DNA from 2 places in the Burkholderia sp. IDO3 genome. Region 1 is predicted to be linked to the other one. Evidence: riboswitches for the same ligand, from Rfam matches in the RefSeq annotation. Region 1 holds a riboswitch; the other holds the start of a gene.

Region 1 (9,214 bases):
GACGCCGCGTCGAGCGACACCCGCACCGCGACCGATGCCCGCGCGTCCGGAGCAGGCCCCGCATGGATCGAGGCCGACGAACTGGCATGGCTCGATGCGATCGAACTCGCGCCGTTCGATGCGAACGATGTCGCGGATGCAGCGTGGGGGGCGGCCGTCGCAGCGCGAGCCGATGAAACCGCGGCAGCGCATCCCGCGCCCGCGCCGCTCGCGGATTGCGTCGTATGGCTCGAACGCAATTACCGATTCGGTCTCGATTCGCCGATCGGCCGGCTGTCGCTGGCGATTCGCCGTGGCGACGTGCAGGCCGCGCTCGACGCGTTGCCGACGGACGATACGGCCGCCGCGTCGTTTCACGACGATGCGGGCGATACGCTGGCACCGTCGACGGTCGAACGGCTCGCGCGCCGGTTCGGCGCATACCTCGATGCGCTGCGCGTCGCGCTCGCGGCACCGGTGCCCGATCCGCTGCCGCTGTTCGATGCGCTCAACCGGTTCCGGATCCTGTGCGCGACGCGCACCGGTTCGCGCGGCGCCGAGCACGTCAATGCGCTCGTGGCCGCGCATGTGCGTCACGCGGCGCGCGTGCCGCTTGCGGTCGGTGCCCACTGGTTTACCGGGCGGCCGATCATGGTGACGCGCAACGACTATGCGCTCGGGTTGTTCAACGGCGACATCGGCATCGCGTTGCCGGACGCGCATGGCGTGTTGCGCGTGTGGTTCCGCCGCGCGGACGGCACCGCGCGCGCGGTGTCGCCCGCGGCGCTGCCGCCGCACGAAACGGCATTCGCGCTCACCGTCCACAAATCGCAGGGTTCGGAATTCGACGAGGCCGCGCTCGTGCTGCCGGCGTCGTTCGGCCGCGTGCTCACGCGCGAACTCGTCTATACGGCCGTCACGCGCGCCCGGGCGCGAGTGCAGGTGATCGGCCCGCGGCGCGTGCTGGCGCAGGCGGTCGCGACCCGCACGCAACGCGATTCGGGGCTCGCGGCGCGCGTCGACGAGGCGCTTGCGCGCCGCAGCAAGGAGACGCAGCGATGATGATCCGCTATACGCTCGATCCGGCCGAAGTCGAGTGGACGGCCGTGCGCGCGCAGGGGGCCGGCGGGCAGAACGTCAACAAGGTGTCGAGCGCGATTCACCTGCGGTTCGACATCCGCGCGTCGTCGCTGCCGCCCGTCATCAAGGAGCGGCTGCTCGCGCTGTCCGACCAGCGCATCACGCGCGACGGCATCGTCGTGATCAAGTCGCAGGAATACCGTACCCAGGAGAAAAACCGCGATGCGGCGCTCGCGCGGCTCGACGCGCTGATCGGCAGCGTCGCGTTCACGCCGCGCGCACGGGTCGCGACGCGGCCGACGCGTGCCTCGAAGGAGCGGCGGCTCGAACACAAGTCGCGCCGCAGCGCGGTGAAGTCGGGACGAGGAAAGATCGTCGACTGACGAAAGCGCGGTAGACGCGGCGCGCGGCAGAGAACTGCCGCGCGCCGTTACCGCATCACGGTTCCCGCGCTATCGAGCACGAAATCGACGCAGAACACGACGAGGCGGTTCTGCGCGCGAATCGCGACCGCCGCCGTGTAGCAGTCGCGGCCTTCCGTCAGCGAGAAGTGCGGGCCCATCAGCGCGACGCGCCCCGGCGCGGCGATCGCGCGCTGGAAGTAAGGCCGTCGCGACCAGTTGCTGTGGGTTTCCGGAAACAGCGGCGAAAGGCGGGTCGCGCTCGCGTGGCCGTCTTCCGGGCGCGCGCCGATCGACGGCAGGAACTGCTCGCCGATCTCGTCCGTGACGAACACGCGTCGCGCGGCCGGCACGGCAAACACGCGCTGCGCGGCATCGTTCAGGTTGCCGCTCGCCGAGAATGTGGCCGCCCCGGCAAGCACGAGCCGCTCGATGGCGTCGAAACCCGGTTGTTCGGCGACCACCGGCGTATGCCGGTGAGCGATGAAGCGTTGCCACGCGGCGTCGAGCATCGCGGGCGCCGCGGCGCTCGCGTGTGCGATCGACGCATCGGGCTGGCCGAACTGGAAGCCCTGGACGAAATCGATGTCGGCCTCCATCAGCGCCTGCAGCGCGTCGTCGCTTTCGACGCCCTCGGCGAGCACCATCGCGCCGGCCTGATGGAGCATCGACACGAGGTGATGCATGATGCGGCGATCGTCGGTCGACCACGTCGCGCGCTCGACGAGCGAACGGTCGAGCTTGACGATATCGGGTCGTGCGCGCCACACGCGGTCGAAATTCGAGAATCCGGTGCCGAAATCGTCGATCGCGATCAGGAAGTCGCGATGCTGGATCATGTCGATCGTGCGCGCGAGCGCGGCTTCGTCGCGTGCCGGCTGTTCGACGACTTCCAGCACGATGCGGTTCGGCGGCAGCGCGAAATGCCGGCACAGCGCCTCGACGAATTCGCGCTGCACGAGGCCCGAATCGAGCACGCGCGGCGTCACGTTCAGGAACAGCCAGCCGTCGCCGATGCCTTGCGAGACGAAATTGGCCGTATGCAGGCAGCGGGCGAGCCGGTCGAGCAGCAGCGCGTCGGCGTCGGCGCGTGTCCTGTCGAACAGCGCGATCGGCGAGAGCAGCGTGCCGTCCGTATCCACGACGCGCAGCAGCGCTTCGTAACCGACCACGCGCTTGTGCGTGATCGACAGCACCGGTTGGAACACGCTGCGCAGCGTCGTGTTGCGATAAGTAGCGAGCCAGCCGCTCGGGGTTGGCTTGAGGCGTTCGAGCAGGGAATTGAGCGAGAGGTCGCGAGGGGGCTTCATGTCAACGGTGCCCGGCGAACGGGGGGGCGGTATCGTGCCGCCACGTTGAAGCAGTCGCACGCGCAGGTGGACGCGAAAGAACGTGGTGCATCGTAACCGCCTTCTGCGGATGAGTATTCCGAGTGTAATGGGAACGGGGCGATTCGCGTATCAGGGTAACTCCAGACGCAAACGCTAAACAGGCGCCGTGCCGGTGCCATTGCGCGAGAACAACGAAGTCGAACGAAGATAGCGCCGGAACGCCGGATGGCCGCGCGACCGTGCGCGGCCGTCGATCGACAGCGCGGTCGCGGGGAATCTGGCGACCAGCGGCGGGGCCGCCGCTCGCGCGGCTCAGGCCGCTTTGCCGCCGCGCGTGCGCAGGCCGGGAATCCGCTTGATCGCGCCGGTCGCGAGCGCGGTGCCGACCAGCACGATCGCGCAGCCTTCGATCATCACGATCGACACGCGCTCGCCGAGGAACAGCGCGCCCCACAGCAGGCCGAACACGGGAATCACGAACGTGACGGTAATCGCGCGGGACGGCCCGATATGCGAGATCAGAAAGAAGTAGATGAAATACGCGATACCCGTACATGCGATGCCGAGCGCGAGCACGGCGCCCCATGCGTGCGCGCTGACCGTCGCGGCCGGCCAGGTCGCGATCGCGAACGGCAGCAGCAGCACGGTCGAGCCGATCATGCTGCCGGTCGCGTTGACGAGCGGGTCGACGCCGGTGAGCTTGCGCTTCGTGTAGTTGGCCGCGATCCCGTACAGCAGCGTCGCGCCCAGCGCGGCGGCGGCCGCAAGCGCGGTTGCGCTGGCGCCGGTGCTGCCGTGCGCGTTCGCGATCTGGTTCCACACGAGCGTGAGCACGCCGGCAAAGCCGATCACGAGGCCGAGCGTGCGCGGCAGCGACAGCGTGTCCTTCAGCCACACATAGGCGACGAGCGCGCCCCACAGCGGGGCTGTCGCGTTGATCACCGACGTCACGCCGGCCGACAGCGTCAGTTCGGCATAGGCGAACAGGCAGAACGGCGCACCCGAGTTCAGTACGCCGACGACGAACAATGGCACCGCGTGCTGGCGCAGCCGAGCGGCGAGTTCGGCCGGCTTGAAACGGGTCAGCGCGAGGCCGATCAGGAACAGCGCGCCGATGCCCACCCGCAGAGCCATCAACGGGGCGACGCCGAATTCAGCGACGCCGATCCGGATGAACAGGAACGACGCGCCCCACAGGGCGGCGAGAATGGCGAGCAGAAAGGCGTTCTTGGGAGACATCGGTCGTGAAGGGCGAGGGGACGGGATGCGATGAATCTTACACCGCGTTACCGCACCGTCGTTTCACGACCGGATGAAACGGCAAGAAACAGGAAATGCCCGCCGCGGGCCGCGCAGGCGAGCCGGACGCGCTCAGTGATGGTGCCAGCCGCCGTGTCCGCCGAAACCGAAGTTCAGCGACATCGCCGGGCCCCAATAGCCGCCCCATGCCGGCGCATAGGCCGGCGCCGGATAGTAGTACGCGGGGCCGGGGTCGACATACGCGGGCGCCGGCTGGGCGGGCGCCGCCGCGTAATAGCCGGGCGGATAGTAGCCATACGGGTAATAGCAGCCGGCGAGTGTCGCGCACGCGAGCGCCGCGGCGACGAAGGTCCTGGTCATGATCTCTCTCCGGCGGGGCCGGCAATCGGCAGATGCTTAAGCTTAGGCCGCGCGGCGATGACGCGGGGCGCAAAACGGTAACGGATCATTTCCGCACGCGCCGGCGCCGGCCGCGCGGCAATCCGGGCGCCACATGCAAAAACGGCGCTTCCGCACCGCGGAAACGCCGTCTGCCCGAGCCGCGCCGCGTGTCGCGCGGCGAGGGGCGGGATACCGGGGCAGTTACTTGCCGACCTGGTTACCGATGATGCCGCCGGCCGCCGCGCCGCCCAGCGTCGACAGCGCACTGCCGCCGATCGCCGCGCCGGCCACGCCGCCGACGCCCGCGCCGATGGCCGTATCGCGCTGACGTCGTGACATCGAATCGCAGGCCGACAGGCTGGCCACCGTCGCGACGAGCAGCGCGCATACCCCAAAACGCCGAATCGTATTCATGATCGTTGTCCTTGTGGTAGTGAACGGAGGGCGCACGACCGACTGGCGGCCGCGCATGCACCCAATCTACCCGCCGTCTCCCGACGGCGCTGTAAGGACTTGTTAAGGCTCCGGCGGTTTCGTAATCATTTGTTTCGTTTGGGTCGGCAGGCACGCGGCGTGCGCCGCCGGGACGCAAAAAAGCCCGCTCGAAAGCGGGCTTTGCGCGGTGCGATGCGGTCCGTACGGACCGCCGCGAACGCTTATTGACGGTGATAGATCTCGGAGCCGGTCTTCACGAACTCGACCGCCTTGACTTCCATCCCCTTCTTCAGTGCTTCGGTTTCCGACACGCCTTGCTGCGCCGCGAACTCACGCACGTCCTGCGTGATCTTCATCGAGCAGAAGTGCGGGCCGCACATCGAGCAGAAGTGGGCGACCTTCGCCGAATCCTTCGGCAGCGTCTCGTCGTGGAATTCGCGAGCCTTGTCCGGATCCAGGCCGATGTTGAACTGGTCTTCCCAGCGGAACTCGAAACGCGCCTTCGACAGCGCGTTGTCGCGTACCTGCGCGCCAGGGTGGCCCTTGGCGAGGTCGGCGGCGTGCGCGGCGAGCTTGTACGTGATGATCCCTTCCTTCACGTCGTCCTTGTTCGGCAGCCCGAGGTGCTCCTTCGGCGTCACGTAGCAGAGCATCGCGGTGCCGAACCAGCCGATCATCGCGGCGCCGATGCCCGACGTGATGTGGTCGTAGCCCGGTGCGATGTCGGTGGTCAGCGGCCCGAGCGTGTAGAACGGCGCTTCCTTGCACCAGTCGAGCTGGAGATCCATGTTCTCCTTGATCAGTTGCATCGGCACGTGGCCGGGGCCTTCGATCATCACCTGCACGTCGTGCTTCCACGCGATCTGCGTGAGTTCGCCGAGCGTCTTCAGCTCGCCGAGCTGCGCTTCGTCGTTCGCGTCGTAGATCGAGCCGGGGCGCAGGCCGTCGCCGAGCGAGAAGCTCACGTCGTACGCCTTCATGATCTCGCAGATCTCTTCGAAGTGTTCGTACAGGAAGCTTTCCTTGTGATGCGCGAGGCACCACTTCGCCATGATCGAGCCGCCGCGCGACACGATGCCCGTCATCCGGTTCGCGGTGAGCGGCACGTACTGCAGGCGCACGCCGGCGTGGATCGTGAAGTAGTCGACGCCTTGCTCGGCCTGCTCGATCAGCGTGTCGCGGAAGATTTCCCAGGTGAGATCCTCGGCCTTGCCGTTGACCTTTTCCAGCGCCTGGTAGATCGGCACCGTACCGATCGGCACCGGGCTGTTGCGGATGATCCACTCGCGCGTTTCATGGATGTGCTTGCCGGTCGACAGATCCATCACCGTGTCGCCGCCCCAGCGGATCGCCCACGTCATCTTGTCGACTTCCTCGCCGATCGACGACGTGACGGCCGAGTTGCCGATGTTCGCGTTGATCTTCACGAGGAAGTTGCGGCCGATGATCATCGGCTCGGATTCCGGGTGGTTGATGTTCGCGGGGATGATCGCGCGGCCGCGTGCGATTTCGTCGCGCACGAATTCCGGCGTGATCTCGGCCAGCGCGTTCGCCCCGAAGGCCGCGGCGCCGAACGCTTGGCCCGGATGCTGGCGACCCATCATCGCGGCGAGCTTCTCGCCGTTCGGGCCGCTCGACTTCAGGCTCTCGATGTACTCGGCGCGACGCTGGTTCTCGCGGATCGCGATGTATTCCATTTCCGGCGTGATGATGCCTTGGCGCGCGTAGTGCATCTGCGTGACGTTCTTGCCGGCCTGTGCGCGGCGCGGGTTGCGGTGCAGGCCCGGGAACCGCAGGTCGGCGGTGGCCGGGTCGGCCGCGCGCTCGAGGCCGTACTGGCTCGACAGGCCGGAGAGCACTTCGGTGTCGCCGCGCGCTTCGATCCAGTCCTGGCGCAGCGCGGGCAGACCCGCGCGGATGTCGATCTTCGCGTCCGGATCGGTGTAGGGGCCCGACGTGTCGTACACGTAGATCGGCGGATTCTTTTCGCCGCCGAAGCCGGTCGGTGTGTCGGCCTGCGTGATTTCGCGCATCGGCACGCGGATGTCGGGCTGCGAGCCGGTTACATAAACCTTGCGCGAGTTGGGCAGCGGCGCGACGGCAGCGGCGTCGACGTGGGCGTCGGCAGACAGAAACTTCGGATTGGCGTTCATGCAATCTCCTGTGTGAGCGCCGGACAGGCGCTTCGGCGCTTGCCCGGAGCCCTTGACGAATGTGGGGCTCGAGCTAAGCAGGAGACGAGGTTTGGTGAGGCGGCGGATTTCGTCAGAAGGATGGCGGCGAAATCCGTACGCTTCCCTGCGCTGGCATTATCCAGATCAGGTTCAAAGGGTATTTCTCACCCGCAATGCCGGTTGTTTGACCGAGCGCATTGCAGGACCCCCGCGTTAGCAAGGGCACACGATACACCGGCTTCGCGGCGGTTTCAACCGGGAGCGGATCGGCTGCCCCGTGCGGCCGCAGCATGGCGGGTGGTGCGACGGCCCGTCGAAGTGGCGGCGCGCGCCGCCGTCGCACGGCCCCCTGGCTCGGCCGGCAGCGGCGAAGCGGTGCAACATGGCGCGCCTTCGCGCGGCCTCGAAAAAATTTCGCAGCGGCTGTCATTTCCCGCGACGTCGTCCGTCTATTCGGCTCCTTAAACCCATGTTCTGGATAGATGTCATGAAAAAGGTACTGATCGCCGCCTGCGTCGCTGCTTTCGCCACGCTTGCAACGGGCGCGTATGCGCAGAACGACGCGATGTCGCAAAACGGTTCGTCGATGTCGAAGGACGCGATGGGCCACGACACGATGGCGAAGGATGCCATGGGCCACGATGCGATGAAGAAGCACGGCATGAAGAAGCACGACGCGATGAAGAAGGACGCGATGGGCAAGTCGTCGGGCGACAAGATGGCGCCGTCGAACTGACGAAACCGGGCAGCGGCGCGGCCGGCGCGTGTGCTGGACGACGGCCGCCCGCGTTTCGTTTTGTCTCGTCTCGTCGACGCGTTCCGGGAGTCCTCATCATGCAAACCGTTCCCGCCAACGGCCGCGCGGCCGCCGCGCCGCCCGTGCGTCCGATCCATCCGCCGTGGGTGCGCGCGAGCCACTGGCTCAACGCGCTCGCGGCCATCCTGATGGCGCTGTCCGGCTGGCGCATCTACGATGCGTCGCCGATCTATCCGCCGTTCGTGTTTCCGCACGGCATCACGCTCGGCGGCTGGCTCGGCGGCGCGCTGCAATGGCATTTCGCGGCGATGTGGCTGCTCGTCTTCAACGGGCTGTTCTACCTGACGATGTCGATCGCGACCGGACGCCTCGCGCGCAAGATGCTGCCCGTCACGCCGGCGTCGGTGTGGCGCGATGTGCGCGCCGCGTTGCGCGGCCGGCTCGCGCACGACGATTTGAGCGTCTACAACGCGGTGCAGCGTGCCGCGTACCTGGTCGCGATCGTCGATCTGATCGTGCTGGTGCTGTCCGGGCTGACGATCTGGAAGTCGGTGCAGTTTCCGCTGCTGCGCGAACTGTTCGGCGGTTACGACAACGCGCGCGTCGTGCATTTCTGGGCGATGTCGCTGCTCGTCGCGTTCGTCGTCGTGCACGTCGCGATGGCGCTGCTGGTGCCGCGCTCGCTGCTCGCGATGCTGCGCGGGCGCTGACCGGTCAACTCCGGGTGAAGGAAATCATCATGTCGGATTCCGAATACAGGCGCGACGGTTCGCGCTGGACGCTCGACCGCAAGTCGCTCGAACTCGACGTGCGCCGCGAGCTGGAGATGCCGTCGCGGCGGCTGTTCAATCGCCGCGTCCTGACGCTGGGCGGGCTGACGATGCTGACTGGCTGCACGCTGCAGGACGACGCGTCGGTCAACACGTTTCTCGAGCGGGTATCGCGGCTGAACGACCGCGTGCAGGCCTGGCTGTTCAGCGGCGACCGGCTCGCGCCGACCTACACCGAAGCCGACATCACGCGGCCGTTCCCGTTCAATGCGTATTACGGCATCGACGACGTGCCGTACGTCGACGCATCGACGTACCGGCTCGTGCTGTCGGGCCGCGTGACGGGCAAGCGCGTGTGGACGCTCGACGAGCTGTATGCGCTGCCGCACGCGGAGCAGATCACGCGGCACATCTGCGTGGAAGGGTGGAGCGCGATCGGCCGCTGGGGCGGCACGCCGTTCGGCGCGTTTCTGGCCCGCGCCGGCGCCGATACGCACGCGAAATACGTCGGCTTCAAATGCGCGGACGATTACTACGAAAGCATCGACATGCCGACCGCGCTGCATCCGCAGACGCTGCTCGCATTCGACTACGACGGCCATCGCCTGCCGCCCGAATTCGGCTTTCCGATGAAGCTGCGGATGCC
Region 2 (9,214 bases), 930 kb from region 1:
TCACGACGCCCTTGCCCGTGCCGATCGGCGCGCCCCACGGCATCAGCGCCTCGCAGCCGACGTCGAGCAGGCGCCGGCCGATCACGAGATCCTCGGTACAGTACGGCAGCACCTTGAAACCGTCCTTGACCAGTTGCGCGGCCGCCTCGATCAGCCCGACCGGGTCGGGCTGCAGCGTGTAGTCGTCGCCGATCAGCTCGAGCTTGATCCAGTCGGTGTCGAACACCTCGCGCGCCATGTGCGCGGTCGTCACCGCCTCGGCAACGGTCTGGCAGCCGGCCGTGTTCGGCAGCAGCGGCACCGCGTGGCGCTTGAGCAGGTCGAAGAAGCCGGCCTCGGCCGTACCGCCCGTCATCTGGCGGCGCAGCGCGACCGTCACCATCCCGGGCCGCGACGCGGCGATCGAATCGGACAGCGACTGCAGCGACGGATAGCGCGACGTGCCGAGCAGCACGCGGCTTGCGAAGGTTTCGCCGTACAGCGTCAGCGCGTCGGCGGAAGTGTGGGACGTCATGTCGTTTTCCTGGAAGAGCGGGGACGGACCGGCGGCGCTCAGCCGCCCGCGACGGGATGCACCACGTCGAGCTTGTCGCCCGCCGCGAGCGCACGCGCCGCATGCTGCGTGCGCGCGACGAAATTGCCGTTCAGCGCGACCGCGTACGGCGGACGTGCGCCGAATGCGGCGAGCGCGTCGGCCACCGTCGCGCCGTCGGGCAGCGTCAGCGTCTGTTGGTTGATCTGGATATCCATGAGACTCGGGTCGAATTCGGTGAACGATGCGCGTCAGGCCGGCTGGCGCACGTCGTCGCGGTGATGAAGGAGCGTCGGCCAGCGCGCGGCGTCGCGCCACGCGGCAAACGCGTCGGCACCGCCGAACGCGCCGCCCAGCGCGGCTTGCGCGAACCCGGCGGCCGCGTGCGCGACTTCCGGCGCGATCATGAAGCCGTGCCGGTACAGGCCGTTGACGGCGAGCGTCGTCGCGCCGTCCCAGATCACCGCCGGGCGGTGATCGGGCAGCGTCGGACGGCATTGCGCATTCAGTTCGAGGATGCGCGCCTCGCCGAACGCCGGGTGCACGGAGAATGCCGCGCTCAGCAGTTCGAGCGCGGAGCGCACGCTGACGGGCGACATGTCCTCGCCCTCCACTTCGGTCGCGCCGATCACGTACAGGTCGTCCTGCTTCGGCGCGATGTACAGCGGATAGCGCGGATGCAGCAGCCGCACCGGCCGCGTGAGCCCGATGCCGGGCGCACGCACGCGCGCGACTTCGCCGCGGATGCCGCGCAGCGCGGGCAGCACCGGCTTCGCGCCGAGCCCGCGGCAATCGATCGTGAAATGCGCGTCGGGCCGGTTCGCGTCGTCAATCGCGGCGTGCCAGTGCAGCTCGACGCCGCGCTGCGCGAGGCCCCCCGCCAGCGCGCGCAGCGCCTGCCGGTTGTCGAGCTGCCCTTCGCGCGGCAGCATCAGCCCGCGCGCGAAGCGGCCCGCCAGCGCGGGTTCGGCCGCGTCCACCTGCGCCCCCGCCAGCGCGACGAAGCCGCCGTCGAACAGTTCGGCCGGCGCATTCGCGCGCACGCGCCGTTCGAACAGCGGCGCCTCCGCGCGATCCGCGTGGTGCCAGACGACGAGCGTGCCGTGATGCTGGAAGAACACGGGTTCGGGCAGTTCCGCGAGCCACCGCGGCCAGCGGGCGAGCGACGCGGCGCCGAGCTCGGTGATCAGCAGTTCGGCGCTCGCCGCCTCGGCGAGTGGCGCAAGCATCGCGGCCGCGATCCACGCGGCCGACTGCTCGCCGTCCGGGCCGCCGCGCTCGTACAGCGCGACGCGATGCCCGTCGCCCGCGAGCCGCCATGCGATCAGGCGGCCGACCAGGCCGCCGCCGAGCACGGCGAAATCCGGCCGGCGATCGTGAACGTTCGAAGCGCCGGTGTTCATCGTGCGCCCTCCGCGCGGGTGCGCGAAACGAGCGCCAATGCACACGCACCGTCCCGTGCCAACGCACACGACGGTGAATCAGGAACAGCGCAAAAGACTGAAGATTGAGCGGTCATCATTCCTTCCGTAACGCGCGATGCGCGTACCCAAAAGGACGAAACCGGCAGCAAAGGCCGGCCGGGCGGGACTCGGGCGCTGACCATGTGGGATGGCGGCCAGCGCGGCCCGGCGGGATCAGAAACTTCCCTCGCCGGTATTACCCGGATCGGGTGCGAAGGGTCTTTCTCAGCCTCGCCGCGTTGCCCGGAACTACCCGTCGGCCGCGCTCGAAGCACCCCTGTTTCGTCGTCGGTCATTAGACCATAAAAGCGGAAAGCGCCGCAAACTGTCCCCCTTGCGGCAAATTCGCCGTCGTGCCGGGCCGCTCTGGCACAATGCCTGCAGGCCGGCCGCGCAAGCGGCCGGTTGCCGCGTCACCGCCGGCCTTAAGTGCCGTTTAAGACGCGCGGGCGAACATCCGGGCGCCCGCCGTCAGTCGGCATCTCGTCCGGCATGCCGTATCGCGGCGCGCGCCCGGCTTCGCCCGGCCCGCGCGCCGGCTACTCATCAGGAAGCACATGACCCAATCGATCGATCCCGTCCGCTCCGCCTCCGACGCGCCGCAGGACGAGCGCCCGATATCCGCGTGGAGCCTCATCAAGCCCTACTGGGTGTCATCCGAATGGAAAATCGCGTGGGGCTTGCTGATCACGATCATCGCGATCAACCTCTGCGTGGTCTGGATCAACGTCAAGCTGAACAAGTGGAACGCGCAGTTCTACAACGCGCTGCAGTCGAAGGACGTCCACGACTTCCCGAGCCTGCTGATGCAGTTCTCGGCGCTCGCGTTCGGCTTCATCATCCTCGCGGTGTACGGCCGCTACCTGCGGCAGATGCTGGGCTTCCGCTGGCGCCAGTGGCTCACCGATCGCTTCCTCGGCCAGTGGCTCGGCGATCGCGCGTTCTACCGGATCGAACGCGACCGCCTCGCCGACAACCCCGACCAGCGGATCACCGACGACCTCCAGTCGTTCGCGACGACGACGCTCGCGCTGTCGCTCGACCTGCTGTCGACTGTCGTCACGCTGGTGTCGTTCATCACGATCCTGTGGTCGCTCGCCGGCGCGCTGACGCTCTCGCTCGGCGCGACGCCGATCACGATTCCCGGCTACATGGTGTGGGCGGCCGCGCTGTACGCGGTGATCGGTTCGCTGATCATCCAGAAGGTCGGCCATCCGCTCGTGTCGATCAACTACCAGCAGCAGCGCGTCGAAGCCGACTTCCGCTTCGGGCTGATTCGCGTGCGCGAAAACGCCGAGCAGATCGCGTTCTACGACGGCGAGAAAACCGAGACGAGCAATGCGCAAAGCCTCTTCATGCGCATCCGAGACAACTGGTGGCGCGTGATGAAGTACACGAAGCGCCTCACGTTCGTGCTGAGCTTCTACGGGCAGATCGCGATCATCTTCCCGCTCGTCGTCGCCGCGCCGCGCTATTTCGCGGGCGCGTTCTCGTTCGGCGTGCTGATGCAGATCTCGTCCGCGTTCGGCACCGTCAGCGATTCGTTCTCGTGGTTCATCAACAGTTACTCGACCCTCGTCGAATGGCGTGCCACCGTCAACCGTCTGCGTGAATTCAAGCGCGTGATGGGCACGTCGCACCTGAAGGAAAGCCTGTCGCCCGCGACCGAACACGGCGGCATCAACCTGCACTACGTCGATGCCGCGAAGCTGTCGACGTCGTCGCTGAAGCTCGCGCTGCCGAACGGCAACGCGCTCGCGAACATCGGCAACGTGACGATCGAGCCCGGCTCGCGCTGGCTCGTGATCGGCAAGTCGGGTTCCGGCAAGAGCACGTTCATGCGCGCGATCGCGGGCCTGTGGCCGTTCGGCGACGGCGCGATCGACGCGCCGGTCGGCGCGCGAATGATGTTCGTGCCGCAAACCAGCTACCTGCCGATCGGCACGCTGAAGGCCGCGCTCACGTATCCGTCCGCGCCCGACGCGTTCACCGACGACGCATGCCGCGACGCGCTGCGCGCGTGCCGCCTGGAAGACTACGCCGAGCGCCTCGACGAAAGCGGGCACTGGACGCGCGTGCTGTCGCCGGGCGAACAGCAGCGTCTGGCCGGCGCGCGCGTGCTGCTGCACAAGCCGGACTTCCTGTTCCTCGACGAAGCCACGAGCGCGCTCGACGCCGACAACGAAGCGCGGCTCTATCACCTGTTCGCCGAGCAGTTGCCGAAGGCCGCGATCGTCAGCATCGCGCACCGCGAGTCGCTGGCCGCGTTCCACGCCGGCACGATCAACGTCGAGCGCCTGAACGACGACGACAAGGTCGCTGCATGAGCGCACGCGCCGCGCACCTCGCCCGGATCGCGCTGATCACCGGCGCCGGTTCGGGGATCGGCGCGGCACTGGCGCGGCGGCTCGCGGCACCGGGCATCGCGCTCGCGCTGCATGCGCGCGGCGCCGACGAAGCAGCGCGTGCACGGCTTGCCGAAGTCGCTGCAGGCTGCACCGCGGCGGGCGCCGAATGCGCGACGCTCACCGGCGATCTCGCCGAGCCGGGCGTCGCAACGGCGCTCGTCGATGCGACCGTCGCGCGTTTCGGCGGGCTCGATCAGCTGGTCGCGAACGCCGGTTTCGCCGCGCGGCAGGCATTTTCCGATCTCTCGCCGGACGCGCTCGCGGCCGCCTTCGCGGCGATGCCCGGCGCGTTCTCCGCGCTCGCGGGTCGCGCGCGGCCGCTGCTCGAGGCGTCGGCCGCGCCGCGCATCGTCGCAGTCAGCTCGTTCGTCGCGCACCGTTACCGCGCCGATGCGCCGTTCGCGGCAACCGCCGCCGCGAAGGCCGCGCTCGAATCGCTCGTGCGCACCGCCGCGGCCGAATTCGCCGCGCACGGCATCACCGTCAACGCGGTCGCGCCGGGCTTCACGCGCAAGGACCACGGCCCGAGCGCGGGCAATGCCGCCGCGTGGGCGCGGGCCGAACAGGCGACGCCGCTCGGCCGGATCGCCGAACCCGACGACGTCGCCGCGCTGATCGCGTTCCTGCTGTCGGACGCGGCGCGGCAGATCACCGGCCAGGTCGTGCATGTCGACGGCGGCCTGACGCTCTGACGCGGCAACACGCCCTTCCCGCGGCGGCACCGCCGCCCACATCGCGACGCACCGCCGTCGTCGAGCACCGCCCTCCGCCGCCCGAGCCCGCGTCGACCTTTTTGGCATCCCGTATCGCGCCCGTAAAATAGCCGCCACACTGCCGCACAACGGGCGGCACGACAGGCAGCACGCCACGAATCGACACGGAAACGACGAGATGCAGGCAATCCAGTGGTTTCACGAACTGTCGACGCGCGAGCGCAGGACGCTGTATGCGGGCTTCGGCGGCTATGCGGTCGATGCGTTCGACTTCATGATCTACTCGTTCCTGATCCCCACGCTGATCGCGTCGTGGGGGATGACGAAGAGCGAGGCCGGGATGATCGCGACGAGCTCGCTGATCTCGTCGGCGATCGGCGGCTGGGTCGCCGGCATCCTCGCCGATCGCTACGGCCGCGTGCGCGTGCTGCAGTGGACGATCGCGACGTTCGCGCTGTTCACGTGCCTGTCCGGCTTCACGCATTCGTTCTGGCAGTTGCTCGCGACGCGCACCTTGCAGGGCTTCGGCTTCGGCGGCGAGTGGTCGGTCGTGACGATCATGATGGCCGAGACGATCCGCTCGCCCGAGCACCGCGCGAAGGCGGTCGGCACCGTGCAGAGCAGCTGGTCGTTCGGCTGGGCCGCGGCCGCCATCCTCTACTGGGCGTTCTTCGCGCTGCTGCCCGAGCAGCTCGCGTGGCGCGCGTGCTTCTGGATCGGCATCGTGCCCGCGCTGTGGATCCTCTACATCCGCCGCAACGTGAGCGATCCCGACATCTATACGGCCACGCGCCGCGCCCGCGACGAAGGCCGCGTAACGGGCCACTTCCTCGAGATCTTCTCGCCGCCCCACCTGCGCGCGACGCTGTTCGGCAGCGTGCTGTGCACCGGCATGCTCGGCGGCTACTACGCGATCACGACGTGGCTGCCCACCTACCTGAAAACCGTCCGCCACCTGTCCGTGTTCAATACGAGCGGCTATCTGGTCGTGCTGATCGTCGGCTCGTTCGTCGGCTACGTGGTCGGTGCGATCCTGTCCGACCGGCTCGGCCGCCGCGCGTCGTTCGTCCTGTTCGCGGTCGGCTCGTTCGCGCTCGGCATGGCGTACACGATGCTGCCGATCACCGACACCGCGATGCTGATCCTCGGCTTCCCGCTCGGCATCGTCGTGCAAGGCATCTTCGCGGGCGTCGGCGCGTACCTGTCCGAGCTGTATCCGGGCGCGATCCGCGGCTCGGGCCAGGGCTTCTGCTACAACCTCGGCCGCGGGCTCGGGTCGTTCTTCCCGATCCTCGTCGGCTCGCTGTCGCAGACGATGTCGCTCGTGAAGGCGATCGGCCTCGTCGCGGGCGCCGGCTATCTGCTTGTGATCGTCGCCGCGCTCGTGCTGCCGGAAACGCGCGGCAAGTCGCTCGCCGACGATCCGGCCGTCGCGTCGTAAACGCACTCGCACGGACACCGCATGCATGCGATCGTTCTCGGCGCCGGCGTGATCGGCGTCGCCACTGCCTGGCACCTGCGCGAAGCAGGCTGCGACGTCACCGTGATCGAACGCGAGGCCGATGTCGCGCAGGCGACGAGCCTCGGCAACGCCGGCGTGATCGCACCCGGCTACGTGACGCCGTGGGCCGCGCCCGGGATGCCCGGCAAGATCCTCAAGTACCTGTTCAAGCCCGCGTCGCCGCTGATTTTCCGGCCGACGCTCGATGCCGCGCAGTGGCGCTGGATCGCGCGCTGGCTGCGCGAATGCGAGTTCGAACGGTTCCGCGTGAACAAGCAGCGGATGCAGCGCATCGCGTACTACAGCCGCGCGTGCCTGCATGCGTTTCGCGAGCGCCATCCGTTCGACTATGGCGCGAGCCGCGGCTATCTGCAGTTGCTGCGCGGCGCGTTCGACGTCGAGATGGTGCAGCCCGCGCTGAAGGTGCTGCGCGATGCCGGCATCGCGTTCCGCGAACTCGACGCGGCCGGCTGCACCGCGATCGAACCGGGCCTGCGCTGGGCACGGCAGGCGCCCGTCGGCGGCATCTATCTGCCCGACGACGAAGCCGGCGACTGCGCACGCTTCACGCGCGAATTGCGGGCACTGTGCGAAGCGAACGGCGTGACGTTCCGCTTTCGCACCGAGGTTCGCGCACTCGAAATCGCGGGCGGCAAGGTACATGGCGTGCGGATTGCCGCGACGAACGAGCGAGCCGGAAGCGACGGCACCGCACGCAATACGGCGCTCGCCGCCGACGCGATCGTCGTCGCACTCGGCGTCGACAGTGCCGGCCTGCTTCAGCCGCACGGCATCGGCGTGCCGCTGTATCCGGTGAAGGGCTATTCGGCGACGCTCGCCGTCGTCGACGATGAAAAGGCGCCCCGCGCGGCGCTGATGGACGAATCGCTGAAGACGGCGATCACGCGCTTCGGCCCGACGCTGCGCGTCGCGGGCACCGCCGAGCTCGGCAACCGGCATGCGGCGCTGCGCCAGCAGGCGCTCGATACGCTGATGAAGGTGCTCGACGACTGGTTCCCGCACGCGGCCGATCGCGCATCCGCGCGCTTCTGGGTCGGCCGCCGGCCGATGACGCCCGACGGGCCGCCGCTCCTCGGCGCGAGCGGGATCGACGGCTTGTGGCTGAACGTCGGGCACGGCTCGACGGGATGGGCGATGTCGATGGGTTCGGGAAAGGTGCTGGCCGATCTCGTCACGGGGCGCGCGCCGGAGATCGACCTGTCGGGCCTGACGCTCGCGCGCTACGGCCGCTAGGCGCCGACGTCACCCGGCGCCGGCACGACCGGCACCGATACGATCGGCAGGTGTGACACGCCTTCGCGCGACAACCGGCTTTCGAACAGCGTCAGCGCGACGAAACGCAACGCGACGGGCCGGCCCGTCGCGCCGCCGTGCGCGGGCTGCCCGTGCGCATCGCGCGGCAACCGCGCGAGCGTCACGTGCGGCCGGAACGGCCGGCGGTCGGCCGGCACGCCCAGTTCGCGCAGCAGCGCGCACATATCGGCATTCAACGCCGCACAGGCCGGATCGGCCGCGAGCTCCGCGACGATCAGCCTCGCGCGCGGCAGGCTCGGCCACCACGCGATCCGCTCGACCGGCTGCAACGGCAGCGCGTGCCCGGCCGCGAGCGCCGGCAGCCGCCCGGCCAGCGCATCGCACCGTGCGCGTTCGATCGCGCCGATGAACGCGAGCGTCACGTGCAACTGGGCGGGCAGCGTGCGCCGCGCGCCGCGGGTGACCGGCAACGCGTGCAGCGCGTCGCGCGATGCCGTGTCCGGCATCAACGCGACGAACGCACGGAGCCGGTCGCCGTTCATGACCCGCGCACCGCCACGGGTGTTGCGCGCACGGCCTCGGCAGGCACCGGACGCCGCGGCAGCGGACCGTGCTCGCCCCACACGTCGGCAGGCAGCACGCGGGCAAGCTCGGGAATTGTGTTGCGCGTGAATACCGGATCGGCAATGCCTTGCGCGCGCTGACGGCGATAGTCGCGCCACGCCGCATGCGCATACTTGCCGAGCGCGAGGATCGCGATCAGGTTGATGATCGCCATCAGCCCCATGCTCGTATCGGCCATCGCCCACACGAGCGGCAGTTGCCCGACGCTGCCGAACATCACCATGCCGAGCACCGCGATACGGAACAGCGGCAGCACGCCGCGCCGCTTCGTGATGAACTCGACGTTGCCTTCCGCATACGCGTAGTTGCCGATCACCGACGAAAACGCGAGGAAGAAGATCGCGACGGCCATGTAGATGCCGCCCCAGTCGCCGACGTGGCTCGAGATCGCGCGCTGCGTGAGCGCCGCGCCTTCCATGCCGGTGCCGAGTTCGTACTGGCCCGACAGCAGGATCACGAACGCGGTCGCGCTGCAGATCACGATCGTGTCGACGAACACGCCGAGCATCTGGATCAGCCCCTGCGTAACCGGGTGCCGCGTGCTCGCGGTCGCGGCCGCGTTCGGCGCGCTGCCCATCCCCGCTTCGTTCGAGAACAGCCCGCGCTTCACGCCGATCGCGATCGCCTGGCTGACCGCATAGCCTGTCAGGCCGCCGGCCGCCTGCTCGACGCCGAACGCGCTCTTCACGATCAGCGCG

The links. A riboswitch is a leader RNA that binds a small molecule or an ion and turns the genes downstream of it on or off. The one in region 1 is predicted to bind thiamine pyrophosphate.
Region 2: it holds a riboswitch for thiamine pyrophosphate, as region 1 does, so the genes downstream of both, DCN14_RS16125 (FAD-dependent oxidoreductase) here and thiC (phosphomethylpyrimidine synthase ThiC) in region 1, are expected to answer to the same signal.

The regions. Positions count from the first base shown of each region.
Region 1 covers NZ_CP028963.1:1,276,455-1,285,668, forward strand. The annotation lists gene DCN14_RS20495 (AAA family ATPase) at 1-1,041, shown strand, start outside; gene arfB (alternative ribosome rescue aminoacyl-tRNA hydrolase ArfB) at 1,038-1,442, shown strand; gene DCN14_RS20505 (EAL domain-containing protein) at 1,490-2,770, opposite strand; gene DCN14_RS20510 (DMT family transporter) at 3,104-4,030, opposite strand; gene DCN14_RS20515 (hypothetical protein) at 4,163-4,411, opposite strand; gene DCN14_RS20520 (glycine zipper 2TM domain-containing protein) at 4,634-4,846, opposite strand; gene thiC (phosphomethylpyrimidine synthase ThiC) at 5,089-7,020, opposite strand; TPP riboswitch at 7,145-7,261, opposite strand; gene DCN14_RS20530 (pentapeptide MXKDX repeat protein) at 7,529-7,777, shown strand; gene DCN14_RS20535 (cytochrome b/b6 domain-containing protein) at 7,876-8,508, shown strand; gene DCN14_RS20540 (molybdopterin-dependent oxidoreductase) at 8,538-9,214, shown strand, end outside.
Region 2 covers NZ_CP028963.1:350,773-359,986, reverse strand. The annotation lists gene DCN14_RS16135 (thiazole synthase) at 1-514, opposite strand, end outside; gene thiS (sulfur carrier protein ThiS) at 553-750, opposite strand; gene DCN14_RS16125 (FAD-dependent oxidoreductase) at 784-1,935, opposite strand; TPP riboswitch at 2,161-2,284, opposite strand; gene DCN14_RS16120 (ABC transporter ATP-binding protein/permease) at 2,553-4,322, shown strand; gene DCN14_RS16115 (SDR family oxidoreductase) at 4,319-5,095, shown strand; gene DCN14_RS16110 (MFS transporter) at 5,295-6,557, shown strand; gene DCN14_RS16105 (D-amino acid dehydrogenase) at 6,579-7,871, shown strand; gene thpR (RNA 2',3'-cyclic phosphodiesterase) at 7,868-8,434, opposite strand; gene DCN14_RS16095 (alanine/glycine:cation symporter family protein) at 8,431-9,214, opposite strand, start outside.